4 regions of the Citrobacter freundii ATCC 8090 genome follow, and region 2 is predicted to be linked to each of the others. Evidence: predicted binding sites of a transcription regulator. Region 2 holds the regulator's gene; each other region holds the start of a gene.

Region 1 (4,215 bases), 1.8 Mb from region 2:
TCGTAAATGGCATCCATCAGCGCTTTCATCATGTTGTCGAAATCGGGTTTAGCTTGGTGTGGTTTACCGTTTAACTCAGCCCGTTTCTTTTTGTTCCAGCTCGCAGGCATCGGAAGAATGAAGGTGACATGCGAACCGCTTTCCGGCAGCTCAACACCCTGCAGACGAACTTCATCACAGAAAGCCCGGTAACGCAGAACCTCGGGGCGTTTTTTCCATTTGTCAGCGCGCGTCATTCTGGGCTTGCCCATTGGGGTGATATCGTAGACTTTCACATTCACCTCCAGATCCGTTGTTGCCAGGTTCTGTCCTGACGCGGAGGCTTAGATGTTTCTGGCAAGAACGCACTAATCGTCCAGTGAATGAAGTCATTATCCAGACTGCGCTCGGTCTTAATCTGCTTTGCGCGATAGCGGGCTTCCAGCTCGTCGGCTTGCTCGGTTGTGCATTCGTGATGGTGGAACCAGGAATATTTCATCGCCATCACCCCGCAAAACTCATGAGCTGCGCTGCGGCGTTTTCCGCTTCACGCTGAGTCTTGAATGCCCGGGACAATACCCAGCGCCACAGAACATCGAGCGCGGCTTTGTACAACTGCTGGAATTCAGTCTCTTCCATGTTGGCGAAAGCAATGCTGCGGGGGTGTTTACGAAGGGTTCCGTCAGGCAGTTGAATGGCGTCGTAGTGGCCAGCCTCGACAATTACCCAGGCTCGGTATGCATCAAAAGATTTGCAGGCGCTGATACTTCCTGCACGCCTGTCAGCGATTCGATCGAGGTATTGCTCAGCTGCATCAAGAAGCGCACCTTCGTTTCCACCAAATGCCGCGAGATATTTAGCGTACCCGGTCACCAATTTTCGTTCATTGGAGGAGATCGCCCCGCCAGTAGGTTCCCAGTATTCAAACCCGAGATTCAGGAGCGCAAAGAAACGGCGATGGAAAGCGGGATTCCTCACCTGACGAAATTCGGCTACCAGTACGGCACCGAGTTTGATTTTTGATTGCAGAATATCGCTGGTCTCGGGAGTGGCCGGGATCAGGATTCCTGAAGATTGCTTGATGAGTTGTAGTTCGTGCGCCATGGTTTCTCTCCGTGGCGCAGTAGGTTACGGTTGTTCAGACCGTTGATTTCATATTATCAGAAGGCGGAGTTACCCGGTAGCCGAGACGGCGGATAAATTGCACAAAACCATTGGGAGTAAAGACTTCTTCATCATCGAGCAAAGGTCGCATTGATACCATTCCATTAACGCGATATATCAGATGCCTGCCAGATGAAGGAAAGCTAAACATAACACAACCATCAGAACGTCTGACAAGGTCGTACCAATGATCATCTGATGCCTGCAATGCTGAATTACTCACTTTTTATTCTCCCTTCAATCGACACAGACGCGGTTAAAAGTTGTCGGCAACAGCATCAAAGGGATACACATTTTCGGTATTCTGTTATCTGCGCGCCGGCTAACCCAAGTTCAGTAAAACCAGTCGTCGGCGCTTTCCCATGTTTCCTGCAGGATTTCCTCCACCTTCGTTTTATCGCCCTTATCGCCACCGAAAACAGTCAGGCTATCGCCGCCAGCCCTGCGGATAACCAGAGAACAATTTTCATATTGATTCTGAAGTCGTTTAAGCAACTCTTTCTCAAGTGCAGGTATGGCGCGGCGCGGCAGGTCTTTTGATTTGTTGATGGTAAGTTCTATCTTCATAATTCCCTCTACATCAATATACTGTACATTTATACAGTAAACCTATTAAACCTCATATTCAAGTGGTTAATAGCACTTTTTGCCAAAGCCATATCTTTGTATACACTAAGTTTTTCCGAGCATTCGGAATTTACTAAATCGGAGAGGAAAAACTGTGTAGGCAAGAAAAAACCCGCCGAAGCGGGTTAGAAGTGCGGGTGCGTTGAGGATACCAAACTAAAAGAGTGGCGGGGATCGCTTCCGTCTTGCTCTCTTACTCAACTTCGTAGGTTAAATCAATGCAGCTTGTCATTTTTAGCGAGCGAATCTACAAAGCTTACCTGAGACGCATCTTCTTGCTGTCTTTTCTTCCCCAGTACATCAACACTACTGAGGTCTTTTTCTGCGGGCTTATTTAGTTTTGCCAACTGGTTCCTGAGGGATTTCATTTCGATTTTCAGGGTGGATATTTCATTGGTCATTTTTCCACCAGCCTCTTCCCACTCTTTAACGAGATTCCGGCGGGCTTTCTCGTAGTCATCCTGCAGCAGACGCTTCAGGTCATGGATTTTTAACTGAACAACGATATTAGCAGCGCAAAAAACATATACGCTTAAGGCTAAAAAAGAAAAAATCAGTACGGCGATGTCGTTAATCGGCATGAACCCTTCACCCTCCCAATGTAAAGACCGTATAATCTTACTGTATTCACACTCAGACCATTACTCCTATGACTTGTTTCCACTCTCGTCAGCATTGGTTCGTTCTAACTCCCACTCAACATCCCTCCCCTGGTACTGCGGCATTACCTCACCTTTGTCTACACTTGTCACAACCTTGTATGACTCATTTTTCCACAAGCCAGTCTGTGGGCAGATCTGGCCTGATGAACACGATGAAACCGATGGTCTTGAGTATGGGTTGTCATTAGTGCTGTAGAAATTACCGTATCCAGAACCATTTATTGAAGAAACCATAAAAACACCACTTAAATAACCAGACATAATTGCTCAAAGCGGCAATTAATGCTGATTATTAACAATGTCACATCCTAACTGTGAATTTAGTCACACCAATACCATCAAGAAACGTTACTGCGTAGTCGCGAGCATGGCTGTACGACAGTCATTCCAACCCTCCGCGTACATTTTGGCGTCCTGCCAGTTTGTCTGTACGTCAGGGTATGTTGTTTCGACCGTGGTTGGCTCTGCCACTATCGGTGCTGGCTACTCTTTGATATGCAGCCGCGGTTCCCTGAGCTGGTAATCCATCCGTAGGGTTGGGATACAAATCTGGTCGAAGTTCATGTGGTGTAATACCTGTAACCCTGAAAATCGGTAATACGCGGTCCGGAGGAACAGCACCTTTATAACGCGTTTTCCAGCGGCTAACCGACATGGGCTTTATGCCCAGTAATGCTGCAAGATTGCTGGCATTACCTGCTTTTTTGATAGCTTTCTCTAATCCGTTCATCATTGTCTCCAAAAGATACACGAACAAATTAAGCCTTAGACTTAAATACAAATCAAGCCTTGGGCGAGTTTTATTTTATAAGCAAAAGGCTTATTCTTTTGATATGGCTGAGAAAAAAATACTTAACCCGATTCTCATCGAGCGTTTGACAGAACTGACGCAGCGGGGAATGACAAAATCTGATATGGCAAGGGTTGCAGGGATTACTCCGCAATCCGTAAATGGCTGGTTTAAAAAAGGGGTTATCAGCAAAAATTCAGCATTAGCTGTTGCTGATGCTGCTGGGGTATCCGTCCCCTGGCTACTTGGTGAGGATGTCGGAGAGAAGGATGGCCTTAAGCCTGACGAACAGCGCCTGCTGGAGCTCTACCGCCAACTGCCAGAAGAAGAACAACAGAACATGTTGCGGATCGTATCTCTGCGATTGAAAGAGCTCGACGAACTATACGCGAAGTACATGGGGCGTAGAATTAGAAGTGAACCAGAATAATGTGTTTACTTTCAAATGGTTAGTCTAATATAAATTTGTTATCGTGTGCCTAACAAGCAAGGTATATTTTTCACGACGCATACGAAAATAGCACTTAGATCAAAAACTCGACACTACACAAAAACGTAAATACTTACAGCAAGGCAATGCATGCAAAAGTTGTGTTTTCCCCCGTTACTTACCGCGGGTTTCCATGATTTTGATGACGACGGACTGAAGCGTTTATGTGTTGATAGCTTTCCAAAGTCATTGCGCCGAAATGATTTATACTGTAAATATATACAGCATATGAAATTCATTCGCGACATTAACCTGCAAATAAAATGTTTTAGCGAAGTTTGGATAGATGGTTCATTTACTACAGAAAAACCAGAGCCAGATGATATTGATTTGCTTTTAGTTTTAGATTATCAAGCATTGAATCAGTTACCTTCTACATTGCATGGTCAGGTAGGAGCAATGCTGGATCGTCAATACGTAAAGCAGAATTTTAATATTGATGTTCTGCTCTTGGCTGAAAACCACCCTCAAGTTAACTATAGTGAAAGAAGAAGTTACTGGCG
Region 2 (4,215 bases):
TTTTTCGTGGGAGATTTTTTTACTGCGCGCTTCATCTTCTACCGCGCGAGCGATCGCTTTTGAAGCTAACAGTTTATTAAACAGATCCTGGCGGGCAGGGAGGCGCGGGCCGACAGCGGCCAGACGCTGGCGAGCAAAGTGCATACGCGCCACGCGTGCCAGCTTCTGGGCAATGATCTTATCCGTACCGTGTTCATCCGCCATACGACGCAGAGAGACCGACGGGGAGAAGCGGACAAAACTGTCGCGACCCAGCCATGAAACCGCAAAGAATTTCTGTACGCCGTTTAGCATACGTAACGGCGGATTAACTTCACCTTTTTCACGCCCTGGCGCACGGCCAAACATCACCGAAACCGGCACCATCTGCACATCCAGGTCTGGATTGCTGCGATGTAAGTCGAGATAGTTATGGAACAGCTTGATGGACTCTTCTTTTGGCGTGTAATAGGTGAACACACGCGGGCCGCCGTGAATAAACACGTAGCGCGGCAGTAAAGTCCCGTCTATCTCCAGCGGTTCCAGGGGATCGGGGAGATCGTGCACCAGACATTGGGCACGCAGCGTCAGCAAGTCTGCTTTTGAATTGTACGGTAGGACGTACATAATGGGACGAGACGTATCGAGTCCCAATTCCGGGGCAGGTTCTGCCGGAATAGACTTGCTTTTTACCAGGACGCTTAATGGTAAATTCAGTAATTTGTAGTAAATTCGTGGCCAGCCGGACATAAACGATGTAAAGCCTCTGGTTAATAATGCAAATGCGCTGCAAGGATATCAGAAAGTTTAGTGAATTTCTGTGGTATCCCGTCATACTTCGCGCTGCTTTGCCACACCCTGAAACAAACGGGGTAACGTTACAATGACATTGACGCTAATAATGTAAAAAGGTTCTTTTTGATGGCCAATAATACCACTGGATTCACCCGAATTATCAAAGCTGCAGGCTATTCCTGGAAAGGTTTTCGCGCCGCATGGATCAATGAGGCGGCATTCCGCCAGGAAAGCGTTGCCGTACTGCTGGGCGTAGCTATCGCCTGCTGGCTGGACGTCGATGCGATTACTCGCGTGCTGTTGATTGGTTCCGTGATGCTGGTGATGATCGTTGAAATCCTCAACAGTGCGATTGAGGCGGTAGTTGACCGTATAGGCTCTGAGTATCACGAACTTTCCGGCCGGGCGAAAGATATGGGGTCGGCGGCGGTATTGTTGTCTATTTTTGTCGCTCTGATTACCTGGGGCATCCTGTTGTGGTCGCATTTGCGATAAGGATTCCACATCTTCATAAATCTCCTGCTTTTTGTGCAGTTTGCGGTTCCAAAATCACCTTTAGCTGTATATACTCACAGCATAACTGTATATACACCCAGGGGGCGGAATGAAAGCGTTAACGGCCAGGCAGCAAGAGGTGTTTGATCTCATTAGAGATCACATCAGCCAGACAGGTATGCCACCGACGCGTGCGGAGATCGCGCAGCGTTTGGGGTTCCGTTCCCCAAATGCCGCTGAAGAACATCTGAAAGCGCTGGCGCGTAAAGGTGTGCTGGAAATTGTCTCCGGCGCATCGCGCGGTATTAGACTGCTGCAGGAAGAAGAAGAGGGATTACCGCTTGTCGGTCGTGTGGCGGCAGGCGAGCCACTTCTGGCGCAGCAGCACATCGAAGGCCACTACCAGGTCGATCCCTCATTGTTCAAACCGAACGCCGATTTTCTGCTGCGCGTCAGCGGTATGTCGATGAAAGATATCGGTATTATGGACGGCGATTTGCTGGCGGTGCATAAAACTCAGGACGTGCGTAACGGACAGGTTGTTGTTGCCCGTATTGATGACGAAGTTACGGTTAAGCGCCTGAAAAAGCAGGGCAACAAGGTTGAACTTCTGCCAGAAAATAGCGAATTTAAACCTATCGTTGTCGACCTGCGTGAGCAAAGCTTCACCATTGAAGGGCTGGCGGTAGGTGTCATTCGTAACGGTGAATGGCTGTAATCATGTATTAATACTGTGGCGCATTCTGCGCCACAGTTAGTTTTCACTTCTTTTCATCAGGCTTTCCTGTATGCCTTTCTTTACCTCCTCTGATAAAGCACTCTGGCACCTCGCCTTACCGATGATCTTCTCCAATATCACCGTTCCCCTGCTGGGACTGGTGGACACCGCGGTGATTGGTCATCTGGATAGTCCGGTCTATCTTGGCGGTGTTGCGGTTGGTGCTACGGCAACCAGTTTTCTCTTTATGCTGCTGCTTTTTCTGCGCATGAGCACCACGGGTCTTACTGCCCAGGCATTTGGTGCGAAAAATCCACAGGCGCTGGCGCGCGCACTGGTGCAGCCGCTAATGCTGGCGCTGGGAGCGGGGTTGCTTATCGCACTGTTTCGTACGCCGATTATCGATGTAGCGCTGCATATTGTCGGGGGAAGTAAAGCGGTACTGGAACAAGCCCGGCGTTTCCTTGAAATCCGCTGGCTCAGCGCACCCGCCTCGCTGGCTAATCTGGTGCTGCTCGGCTGGCTGCTTGGCGTTCAGTATGCGCGTGCGCCGGTTATCCTGTTGATTGTTGGCAATATTCTTAACATTGTGCTCGATTTATGGCTGGTGATGGGCCTGCATATGAACGTGCAAGGTGCGGCACTGGCGACGGTGATTGCTGAATATGCCACCTTACTGATCGGCCTGATGATGGTGCGCAAAGTCCTGCATATGCGCGGAATATCGCTGGCAATGCTGAAGCAGGCGTGGCGTGGCAACTTCCGTCGTTTGCTGGCGCTTAACCGTGACATCATGTTGCGCTCGCTGCTGCTGCAGCTCTGTTTTGGCGCTATCACGGTGCTGGGTGCACGTCTGGGAGGCGATATTATTGCGGTTAATGCCGTTCTGATGACCCTGCTAACCTTTACCGCCTACGCGCTGGATGGATTTGCCTATGCCGTGGAAGCGCATTCGGGCCAGGCCTATGGGGCGCGAGATGGTAGCCAGTTACTGGACGTCTGGCGGGCGGCCTGTCGGCAGTCCGGTATTGTGGCTATTCTGTTTTCGCTGGTTTATGCCCTGTTTGGCGAGCAGATTGTTGCGCTACTGACCTCGCTGCCGCAAATCCAACTACTGGCCGATCGCTATCTCTTCTGGCAGGTGGTGTTACCGCTGGTGGGTGTCTGGTGTTATCTGCTCGACGGAATGTTTATTGGCGCGACGCGGGCTGCAGAAATGCGCAACAGTATGGCCGTTGCCGCAGTGGGATTCGCCTTAACGCTCCTGACGTTGCCGTGGCTGGGAAATCATGGTTTGTGGCTGGCGTTAACCGTTTTCCTCGCGTTGCGCGGGCTGTCGCTGGCCTTTATCTGGCGGCGTCACTGGCGTAATGGAACCTGGTTTGCCTAATCTGGATGGTTAAAAATTCCGAATAGTAAATAAAACCCAGAATCACTGACTACACTTATTCTCACGTCCAGCAAAAACAGCATGTGTCTGGACATGGCACTCTCGCTATTCACAACCTAACGATGAGGACTTGATGATGAATAAAGACGAAGTCGGCGGCAACTGGAAGCAGTTTAAAGGTAAAGTGAAAGAGCAATGGGGCAAACTGACCGATGATGATATGACGGTCATTGAAGGTAAACGTGACCAACTGGTCGGTAAAGTCCAGGAGCGTTACGGTTACGCGAAAGATCAGGCGGAGAAAGAAGTTAACGATTGGGAAAAACGTAATGATTACCGCTGGTAATTAACCCCTCCCTCCTGAGAGTACAAGGATGTACGCTCTCCCGCTTACCTAGCGCCCCACTTTCTTCTTCACCTGAATCGTATGGTCATGCTGGCACTCGCCAGGATGGCGGCATGACTCAACTTCTACACAGGCCGGACATAGTCCGTGTGCTTCAATAACATTATGTCGCAGAGCAAAGCCCATTTTGGCCGCCAGCGTATGCATGATGTCTTCCACACCTTCTGCGCACTCTTCTTTTACCACACCACAGCGGTCACAAATGAACATCGCGGAACTGTGGGTTGGCTGATCGAACAGATGGCAAAGGACATAGCTGTTGGTGGATTCCACCTTATGCACAAATCCTTGTTCCAGCAGAAAATCGAGCGCACGATACACGGTTGGCGGCTTGGCCTGTGGCTCGGTTTCCCGCAACAGGTCGAGCAGGTCATAGGCGCTGATAGCCCCTTCCTGCAGGCTCATCAGGCGCAACACTTCGAGACGCTGTGG
Region 3 (4,215 bases), 620 kb from region 2:
CTGCTACCCAGCTTTTCTTCATGTTCCGGGCTGAGACCCGCATTGAGCATCACCTTCACGCGCTCGCCGCTTTTCAACTGTGCTGGCTGGTTGACGTCGTCTTCCGCCAGGCGGCTCAGCTCAATTTCTTCACTGATAAGACGCTGGTATTCCTGAATCAATACCGGTTCCGGATCGACCAGCAGTTCACCGCGATAACCGTCCACCACCAGCGTGCGGCGATGCAGCACCGACGGCTGGATATCGGCCCCCATAACGGTAGGGATACCCAGCGCACGAACCATAATTGCCGCATGAGAGTTGGCTGCGCCGTCCCGGACAACCACGCCGACTAACCGGTCCTGAGGAAGCTCCGCCAGCGTGGTCGCCGAAAGTTCATCCGCCACCAGTACGAAGCGTTCCGGCCAGGCATTCGGCCCCTGGATAGAGTCGTCAAGGTGGAACAGCAGACGCTGGCCGAGCGCGCGTAAATCTCCGGCCCGCTCTTTGAGGTAGTTATCGCTCAGCGCGGCAAATTGTTCGGCAAACTTTTCAATGATCGTTTTAACCGCCCACTCGGCCACTGAACCGTTATCCACTTCCGCAAACAGTTCGCGGCGCAGACGGGTATCGGAAAGCAAGTGCGAGTAAAGATCAAAGATCGCCGCCGTTTCTTTCTGCGCCCCAGCGGTAAAACGCTTGCTGTAGCGGCGGAATTCGTTCGCCGCCTCTTCCAACGCACCGGTCAGTCGCTCGCGCTCAAGCACCGGATCCAGCGTTGAAGCCTGATAGACCTGCTCCATCAGCGGCAGCGTCGCATCCTGCCAGCCTTCAGCTATTGCCACGCCGGGGGCGGCAGGCAATGCACGGATGCGCGTTTGCCGGTATTGACCGAACAGCGCGTTTAGTTGCGACTGCGAAAGTATGGCCGCCATTTGCGTGGCGAGCGTGACGAGGAAAGACTCTTCACTTTCATCGTACTGACGCAGTTCACGCTGCTGCACCACCAGCACACCTAAAAGCTGGCGACGCTGAATGATCGGTACGCCTAAGAATGCACGAAAACGCTCTTCTTTTACCGAAGGTATGTATTTAAAGCTGGGATGCTTTTGCGCATCGGCGAGGTTGATAGGTTCCGCCAGCCTGCCAACCAGGCCAACGATACCTTCATCAAACGCGAGTGCGACAGTGCGACCACGTGGTTTTTTCAGTCCCCGGGTCGCCATGAGGTAATAACAACGTCGATCGTGATCGGCCAGATAAACCGAACAGACCTCTGTATCCATCGCAAGACAGATGTCGGTAACCAGTATATTGAGCGCTTCATTCAGACGCGGAGCACTGGCCACCTTTTCGACTATTTCGCGCAGGCGGGTGAGCATAATTTGCGTAGCTTAACCTCTTTTACGTCTGTACGCAGGTGTACTTTGCGGCTTAGGAGTGCTCTCCTGAAGCGCCATGACAACACTTGCGAATTCTTTCATCACCCTGCGATAGACATCGCGTTTAAATGACACCACCTGTCGAACCGGATACCAGTAACTCACCCAGCGCCAGCCGTCGAACTCAGGTGTACTGCTGGTTTGCATATTGATTTCAGCATCGCTGCTGACCAATTGCAGAAGAAACCACTTTTGTTTCTGGCCGATACAAACCGGCTTCGTGTCCCAACGCACCAAACGTTTCGGTAACTTGTAACGCAACCAGTTACGAGTAGAAGCAAGGATCCGTACATCTTTACGACTGAGACCCACTTCTTCAAAGAGTTCCCGGTACATCGCCTGCTCTGCTGTCTCTCCTGCGTTGATCCCACCTTGTGGAAATTGCCAGGAGTGCTGACCAAATCGCCGGGCCCACATGACCTGCCCCTGGCGGTTACAAATTACTATCCCTACATTCGGGCGGTAGCCATCGTCATCAATCACCGGACTACCTCAACATAAACCTTATATACAAACGATTGTTTCACACTCCTGAGGGGCGGTAAACCACTCTGTTAAGGGTGCGATATTCTAATAACAATTGAATAACTCACAGTTAAAGGCCGAGTTATAAACAGAAGAAGGGCAAGCAAGGCGATTTTATTCACCTTTTCTGTGGATATAGTTGTGAAGAAGTACGGAATTACTATGGGAAAACCCAGAACAGTCCGAATAAGACATTCGTCACAGAGTAAAAATAGTCTTATACATTCATAAAGTTAAAACTGATCCACGCAGATAAACACACAGAAATGTGATGTACATCACTCATACGATCTTCACGCTGATGAAAGATCGACCAGCGTCGGTTTTATCCACAGATTATGCCAATAAGTTAGGCACAATTTGTGTGAAAATTCGATTTTCGTCGCACGTCAAGGCTGTAAATTGAAACAGTAGTGGGGGTTTTTCACAGTTATCCCATCTTTCTGTGGATAACATGGTGTAAGATCCTGTTCATTGTCAGTGACCAGAATTGGAAAACCCGCTTCGCTGTTGCGCAACTCTGCAAACGTGAATCTAAAAACCAATATAAATCATATAATTGAATAAAGCATGTGGAAAAAGATAAACTCTGTCCACACGGTATAAAATCATTGCTTATTTTTTCACCTAAGGGTTAACCCGATGCCAGAACTCCGTCCGTTGCTTTCTCCCCCTGAATCTGAAGCCCAGTTGCTGAGCCAGGCACGACAGCTTTCGGGCTACGCGTTAGGAGAATTAGCGGCAATGGCGGGAATCGTTACGCCGAAGGATCTTAAGCGCGATAAAGGCTGGATTGGCGTGCTACTGGAAATCTGGCTCGGTGCCAGCGCGGGCAGTAAACCAGAGCAGGATTTTGCGGCGCTGGGCGTGGAGCTGAAAACGATCCCTGTGGACAGTCTTGGCAGACCGCTGGAAACCACCTTTGTGTGCGTGGCACCGTTAACCGGCAATACCGGCGTCACCTGGGAAACCAGCCATGTACGGCACAAACTCAAACGCGTTCTGTGGATCCCGGTAGAAGGCGAACGCAGCATCCCGCTGGCTGAGCGCCGCGTCGGCTCTCCCCTGCTGTGGAGCCCGAATGAAGAAGAGGACCAGCAATTGCGTCTGGACTGGGAAGAATTAATGGACATGATTGTGTTAGGTCATGTCGAACGCATCACCGCTCGCCATGGGGAAGTACTGCAACTGCGTCCTAAAGCCGCCAACGCCCGCGCGCTTACCGAGGCCATTGGCGCCAACGGCGAGCCCATCCTGACCCTGCCACGCGGCTTTTACCTGAAAAAGAACTTCACCCGCGCATTGCTTGAGCGACATTTCTTGTTCCAGGCGCAATAGGCACCGCCCGGCCTTTCACCCGCCGCGTTACGAGCCTATAATTACCGCTTCTTTTTTTTGGCAGGACTTTGTTCGATGTTATTTGCATGGATAACCGATCCTAACGCCTGGCTTGCGCTCGGTACGCTGACGCTGCTGGAGATCGTTCTTGGGATCGACAATATTATTTTCCTTTCTCTGGTTGTAGCCAAACTCCCGACAGCGCAACGCAATCATGCCCGACGTATTGGGCTGGCGGCGGCGATGATCATGCGTCTGGCTCTGCTGGCTTCTATCGCCTGGGTAACGCGACTGACAAACCCGCTATTCGAGTTGTTTGGCGAGGCAATATCAGCACGCGACCTGATCCTTCTGCTGGGGGGATTGTTCCTGATCTGGAAAGCCAGCAAGGAGATCCACGAATCCATTGAAGGTGAGGAAGAGGGGTTAAAAACCCGCGTATCTTCTTTCCTGGGCGCGATTGTGCAGATCATGTTGTTAGACATTATCTTCAGCCTGGATTCCGTGATTACTGCGGTTGGTTTGTCCGATCATCTGTTTATCATGATGGCGGCAGTAGTGATTGCCGTAGGCGTGATGATGTTTGCTGCTCGCCCAATTGGTGAGTTTGTCGATCGTCACCCTTCAGTAAAAATGCTGGCGCTCTCGTTTCTGATTCTGGTCGGTTTTACGCTGATTCTGGAAAGTTTCGACGTCCACGTTCCGAAAGGATATATCTATTTCGCCATGTTCTTCTCTATCGCGGTAGAGACCCTGAACCTGTGGCGTAATAAAAAAAATCCGCTCTGATGAAATCCATCGCTCCCTGCAAGGGGAGCGAATGCCCACCACACCTACCCCTTCTCACAGTTTAAGATTTTACTGCTTTCACCCTGCACAACTTCGCGTTATTACTAAACTATTGTCAGACGCAGGCCATGTGAGGATAAGC
Region 4 (4,215 bases), 2.2 Mb from region 2:
CGTCTTCACCCATATAGATGCCGCACTTGAGCGCATGCGTGCCAGTGGTGAGCCTGCAGATCTGCTCAATACGCTGGGATTCTTACTATCGAACCTGCGGGCTATCGATGCGCAACTGGCCACCATTGAGTCTGAACAGGCTCAGGTGCTCTCGCGCAATGAGTCTGAAAATCAGCTTGCTGATGACAGTCCCCATGGATTCAGTGATATCTGGTTACGCCTGAGCCGTAATTTCACCCCAGAGTCCGCACTGTTCCGCCATGCCGTCCGCATGTCGTTAGTGCTCTGTGTTGGTTATGCCATTATCCAGGTAACCGGCATGAATCACGGATACTGGATCTTGCTGACCAGCCTGTTTGTCTGTCAACCAAACTACAATGCCACCCGACATCGCCTGGCGCTCAGGATTATCGGCACGTTGGTTGGTATTGCCATCGGTTTACCGATCCTGTGGTTTGTGCCCTCTTTAGAAGGGCAGCTAATACTTTTAGTGATCACTGGTGTACTGTTTTTTGCCTTTCGCAACGTCCAGTATGCGCACGCCACCATGTTTATCACGCTGCTGGTATTACTGTGCTTTAACCTGCTCGGCGAAGGCTTTGAGGTTGCGCTGCCGCGTGTCATCGATACGCTAATTGGCTGTGCTATCGCCTGGGCGGCTGTCAGTTTCATCTGGCCAGACTGGCGTTTTCGTAATCTACCACGGGTAATTGAGCGGGCGACTGACGCTAACTGCCGCTACCTTGATGCAATTCTCGAACAATACCATCAGGGTCGTGATAATCGTCTGGCCTACCGTATCGCTCGCCGTGACGCGCATAACCGTGATGCTGAACTCGCCTCCGTGGTGTCAAACATGTCGAGCGAGCCGGATGTGACGGCCCAAACCCGCGAAACGGCGTTCCGTTTACTGTGTCTCAACCATACGTTTACCAGCTATATTTCTGCGCTTGGCGCACATCGCGAACAGTTGACCAATCCAGACGTTCTGGCATTGCTGGATGACGCGGTTTGCTATGTTGATGATGCCCTTCACCATCAACCCGCTGACGAGCAACGCGTATACCAGGCGTTAGAAGGGCTGAAGCAGCGAATTCAACACCTGGAACCACGCCCGGACAGTAAAGAGCCTCTGGTCGTTCAGCAAGTTGGGTTATTGATCGCTCTGCTCCCGGAAATCCGGCGATTACAGCAGCAAATTGCCGTACTACCTTCTAATACCCCGGTTCCGGCGTAAGAGAACTTACCCACTCCACCAGCTCCTGGCGACGCGTCGCCGGGAGCGCGGCTTCATGTATCCCCCCTACCGCGCCTTCAAGGGCATAGAGTACTTTTACCGTCAGAGCCGGGTTATTTTGCCGAAGTTTCAGCCAGCACATTTGTGCTCCCAACGACCGCATTGTCCCCTCATCTTTAATTCCAACTTCATTCAGCAGAGTCTCCAGATGAAACGTCATATTCGGCAATTCCCGCAGACGATGCTGGGTAAAGCGACTCTGTTTTTCCTTAACCGCTGCATCCAACGAATATCGCGATAACGACACCAGTTGCTGCTGGTTTTGCCACAGGGCATCATTCACCTGGTAATAATTAAGTACAAGAGGACGTCCTCGCTTAATAAATGTCAGCCAGACAGGAGAATTTTGTACACAATACTGGGCGCTCTGCTCACAGGCGCGAAGATACAACTCACCATTGGCGACCATGGCAAAGACCGTATCGCCAACCGTCAGACTGTAGCCACCAAACAGTGAGCGATAGTGAATTGTCCCCAGAGAAGCCAGATATTCCTGCGATTTATAGATCCTTGCATAAGAAAGCTCTTTCATAAAAATCCTTTTTAAATCATAACGTAAGCAAATGATTTTCAGTAGCGGATCCGTTAATGACGAAAATAGGCAACTTATGCGTATGGGGCAAGATGAATTTTATTTTTCCCGTGACGACGACTAAAAATTGCGAACCTGTTTCCGAAAATAAGGTTGATCTTTGTTGATAGCAGGGTTACTGTATATCCATACAGTAACTCACAGGGCTGGATTGATTATGTACACTTCAGGCTATGCAAATCGTTCTTCGTCGTTCTCTTCCGCATCAAGCAGCATTGCGCGCGTTTCATCAGAGAACGCAACCGCTGGGCTTATCAGTGAAGTAGTCTATCGCGAGGACCAGCCCATGATGACGCAACTACTGCTGCTTCCTCTGCTGCAACAGTTAGGGCAGCAATCACGCTGGCAGCTGTGGCTGACGCCTCAGCAAAAATTAAGCCGGGAGTGGGTGCAGTCAGCCGGACTTCCATTGACAAAAGTAATGCAGATTAGCCAACTCTCCCCCTGCAATACGCTGGAATCGATGATCCGTGCGCTGCGCACAGGTAATTACAGTGTCGTTATCGGCTGGCTGGCAGAAGAATTAACGGAAGATGAACATGCCGAGCTAGTAAAAGCGGCTAATGAAGGAAATGCGATGGGTTTTATCATGCGTCCTGTTTGCGCACAGTCACTTGCGGGGAGACAGCATTCCGGGCTAAAAATTCACTCGAATTTGTATCATTGAGTAAAATTAGGATTTATCCTGGAATTTTTTTTCATGCTTCAATTTGCCTTTGAGCTTTAACGCGTTTTTCGTCCGAACGCCTGTCTCAAGCGGTTTTCAGGAAATCCTCAGTGCATTTAGTCATCAATAAATGTTAAATATTATGTATACAAGCCTTTTTTTTTCATATGCCTGACGGACTTCACACTTGTAAGTTTTCAACTACGTTGTAGACTTTACATCGCCAGGGGTGCTCGGCGTAAGCCGCAGATATCGGTAGAGCAACTATTGAACTGGTCCCCGGGTGAAGGATTTAACCGTGTTATCTCTCTTCGGAGATATTCATGGCGAATTTTGGATGATAACGAGGCGCAAAAAATGAAAAAGACAGCTATCGCAATTGCAGTGGCACTGGCTGGTTTCGCTACCGTGGCGCAGGCCGCTCCGAAAGATAACACCTGGTACGCTGGTGCTAAAATGGGCTGGTCTCAGTACCATGATATTGGCAACAACCAGATCAACAACGCCGGTCCGACCCACGAAAGCCAACTGGGTGCCGGTGCGTTCGGTGGTTATCAGGTTAACCCGTACGTTGGTTTTGAAATGGGTTACGACTGGTTAGGCCGTATGCCGTACAAAGGCTACACCGACCAGACTCATCAAAACGGCGCTTTCAAAGCTCAGGGCGTTCAGCTGACCGCTAAACTGGGTTACCCAATCACTGACGATCTGGACGTTTATACCCGTCTGGGTGGTATGGTTTGGCGTGCAGACGCTAAAAACAACGAAGGCTTCAAAGACCACGACACTGGTGTATCCCCAGTATTCGCTGGTGGCGTAGAGTATGCAATTACTCCTGAAATCGCTACCCGTCTGGAATACCAGTGGACCAACAACATCGGTGACGCGAACACCGTTGGTGGTCGTCCGGATAACGGCCTGTTGAGCGTTGGTGTTTCTTACCGTTTCGGCCAGCAGGAAGAAGCAGCTCCAGTAGTTGTTGCTCCGGCTCCGGCTCCAGAAGTACAGACCAAGCACTTCACTCTGAAGTCTGACGTTCTGTTCAACTTCAACAAAGCAACTCTGAAACCAGAAGGCCAGCAGGCTCTGGACCAGATGTACAGCCAGCTGAGCAACCTGGATCCGAAAGACGGTTCCGTAGTGGTTCTGGGCTTCACTGACCGCATCGGTTCTGACGCTTACAACCAGGGTCTGTCCGAGAAACGTGCTCAGTCCGTTGTTGATTACCTGATCTCTAAAGGTATTCCTTCTGACAAAATCTCTGCACGTGGCATGGGTGAATCCAACCCAGTTACTGGCAACACCTGTGACAACGTGAAAGCTCGCGCTGCACTAATCGACTGCCTGGCTCCGGATCGTCGTGTTGAGATCGAAGTTAAAGGCATCAAAGACGTTGTAACTCAGCCTCAGGCTTAAGTTATCGTCTTATAAAAAACCCCGCTATGCGGGGTTTTTTTCATCTGTTTCCACTCAAAACAAGCCTCTTGTTACACCAGCCAACCGCTAGTCTTTTCCCAGCAACGCCTGTAAATCCTGTTTCAATGTCGACATTTTGTTCGCGTACTTCTCTTTATGCTCTGCGTCTTCAATCAGCTGCACTATAGTTTCAGAAAGCGTTTTTCCGCGCCGCTGCGCAAGACCTGCCAGACGCTGCCAGAC

The links. Region 2 encodes LexA, which represses DNA repair genes until DNA is damaged. Its sites were predicted from a motif close to TNCTGTATGTACATACAGNA; they were not measured.
Region 1: G4551_RS13600 (DinI-like family protein) is a predicted target of LexA. The motif match lies at 1,730-1,749, and genes of this name have one in related genera.
Region 3: mutH (DNA mismatch repair endonuclease MutH) is a predicted target of LexA. The motif match lies at 2,340-2,359, and genes of this name have one in related genera.
Region 4: sulA (SOS-induced cell division inhibitor SulA) is a predicted target of LexA. The motif match lies at 2,006-2,025, and genes of this name have one in related genera.

The regions. Positions count from the first base shown of each region.
Region 1 is NZ_CP049015.1:2,824,437-2,828,651, forward strand. Features, by position in the region: gene G4551_RS13580 (RusA family crossover junction endodeoxyribonuclease) at 1-275, opposite strand, end outside; gene G4551_RS13585 (hypothetical protein) at 278-484, opposite strand; gene G4551_RS13590 (DUF1367 family protein) at 484-1,083, opposite strand; gene G4551_RS13595 (hypothetical protein) at 1,118-1,366, opposite strand; gene G4551_RS13600 (DinI-like family protein) at 1,477-1,710, opposite strand; gene G4551_RS13605 (hypothetical protein) at 1,986-2,351, opposite strand; gene G4551_RS13610 (transcriptional regulator) at 2,866-3,162, opposite strand; gene G4551_RS13615 (helix-turn-helix domain-containing protein) at 3,266-3,652, shown strand; gene G4551_RS13620 (DUF6932 family protein) at 3,803-4,215, shown strand, end outside.
Region 2 is NZ_CP049015.1:4,599,535-4,603,749, reverse strand. Features, by position in the region: gene plsB (glycerol-3-phosphate 1-O-acyltransferase PlsB) at 1-729, opposite strand, end outside; gene G4551_RS22075 (diacylglycerol kinase) at 901-1,269, shown strand; gene lexA (transcriptional repressor LexA) at 1,379-1,987, shown strand; gene dinF (MATE family efflux transporter DinF) at 2,058-3,377, shown strand; gene G4551_RS22060 (CsbD family protein) at 3,514-3,723, shown strand; gene zur (zinc uptake transcriptional repressor Zur) at 3,772-4,215, opposite strand, start outside.
Region 3 is NZ_CP049015.1:3,976,211-3,980,425, forward strand. Features, by position in the region: gene ptsP (phosphoenolpyruvate--protein phosphotransferase) at 1-1,361, opposite strand, end outside; gene rppH (RNA pyrophosphohydrolase) at 1,374-1,904, opposite strand; gene mutH (DNA mismatch repair endonuclease MutH) at 2,589-3,284, shown strand; gene G4551_RS19050 (TerC family protein) at 3,360-4,073, shown strand.
Region 4 is NZ_CP049015.1:1,817,071-1,821,285, reverse strand. Features, by position in the region: gene yccS (YccS family putative transporter) at 1-1,237, shown strand, start outside; gene G4551_RS08630 (TfoX/Sxy family DNA transformation protein) at 1,215-1,829, opposite strand; gene sulA (SOS-induced cell division inhibitor SulA) at 2,047-2,556, shown strand; gene ompA (porin OmpA) at 2,914-3,972, shown strand; gene matP (macrodomain Ter protein MatP) at 4,060-4,215, opposite strand, start outside.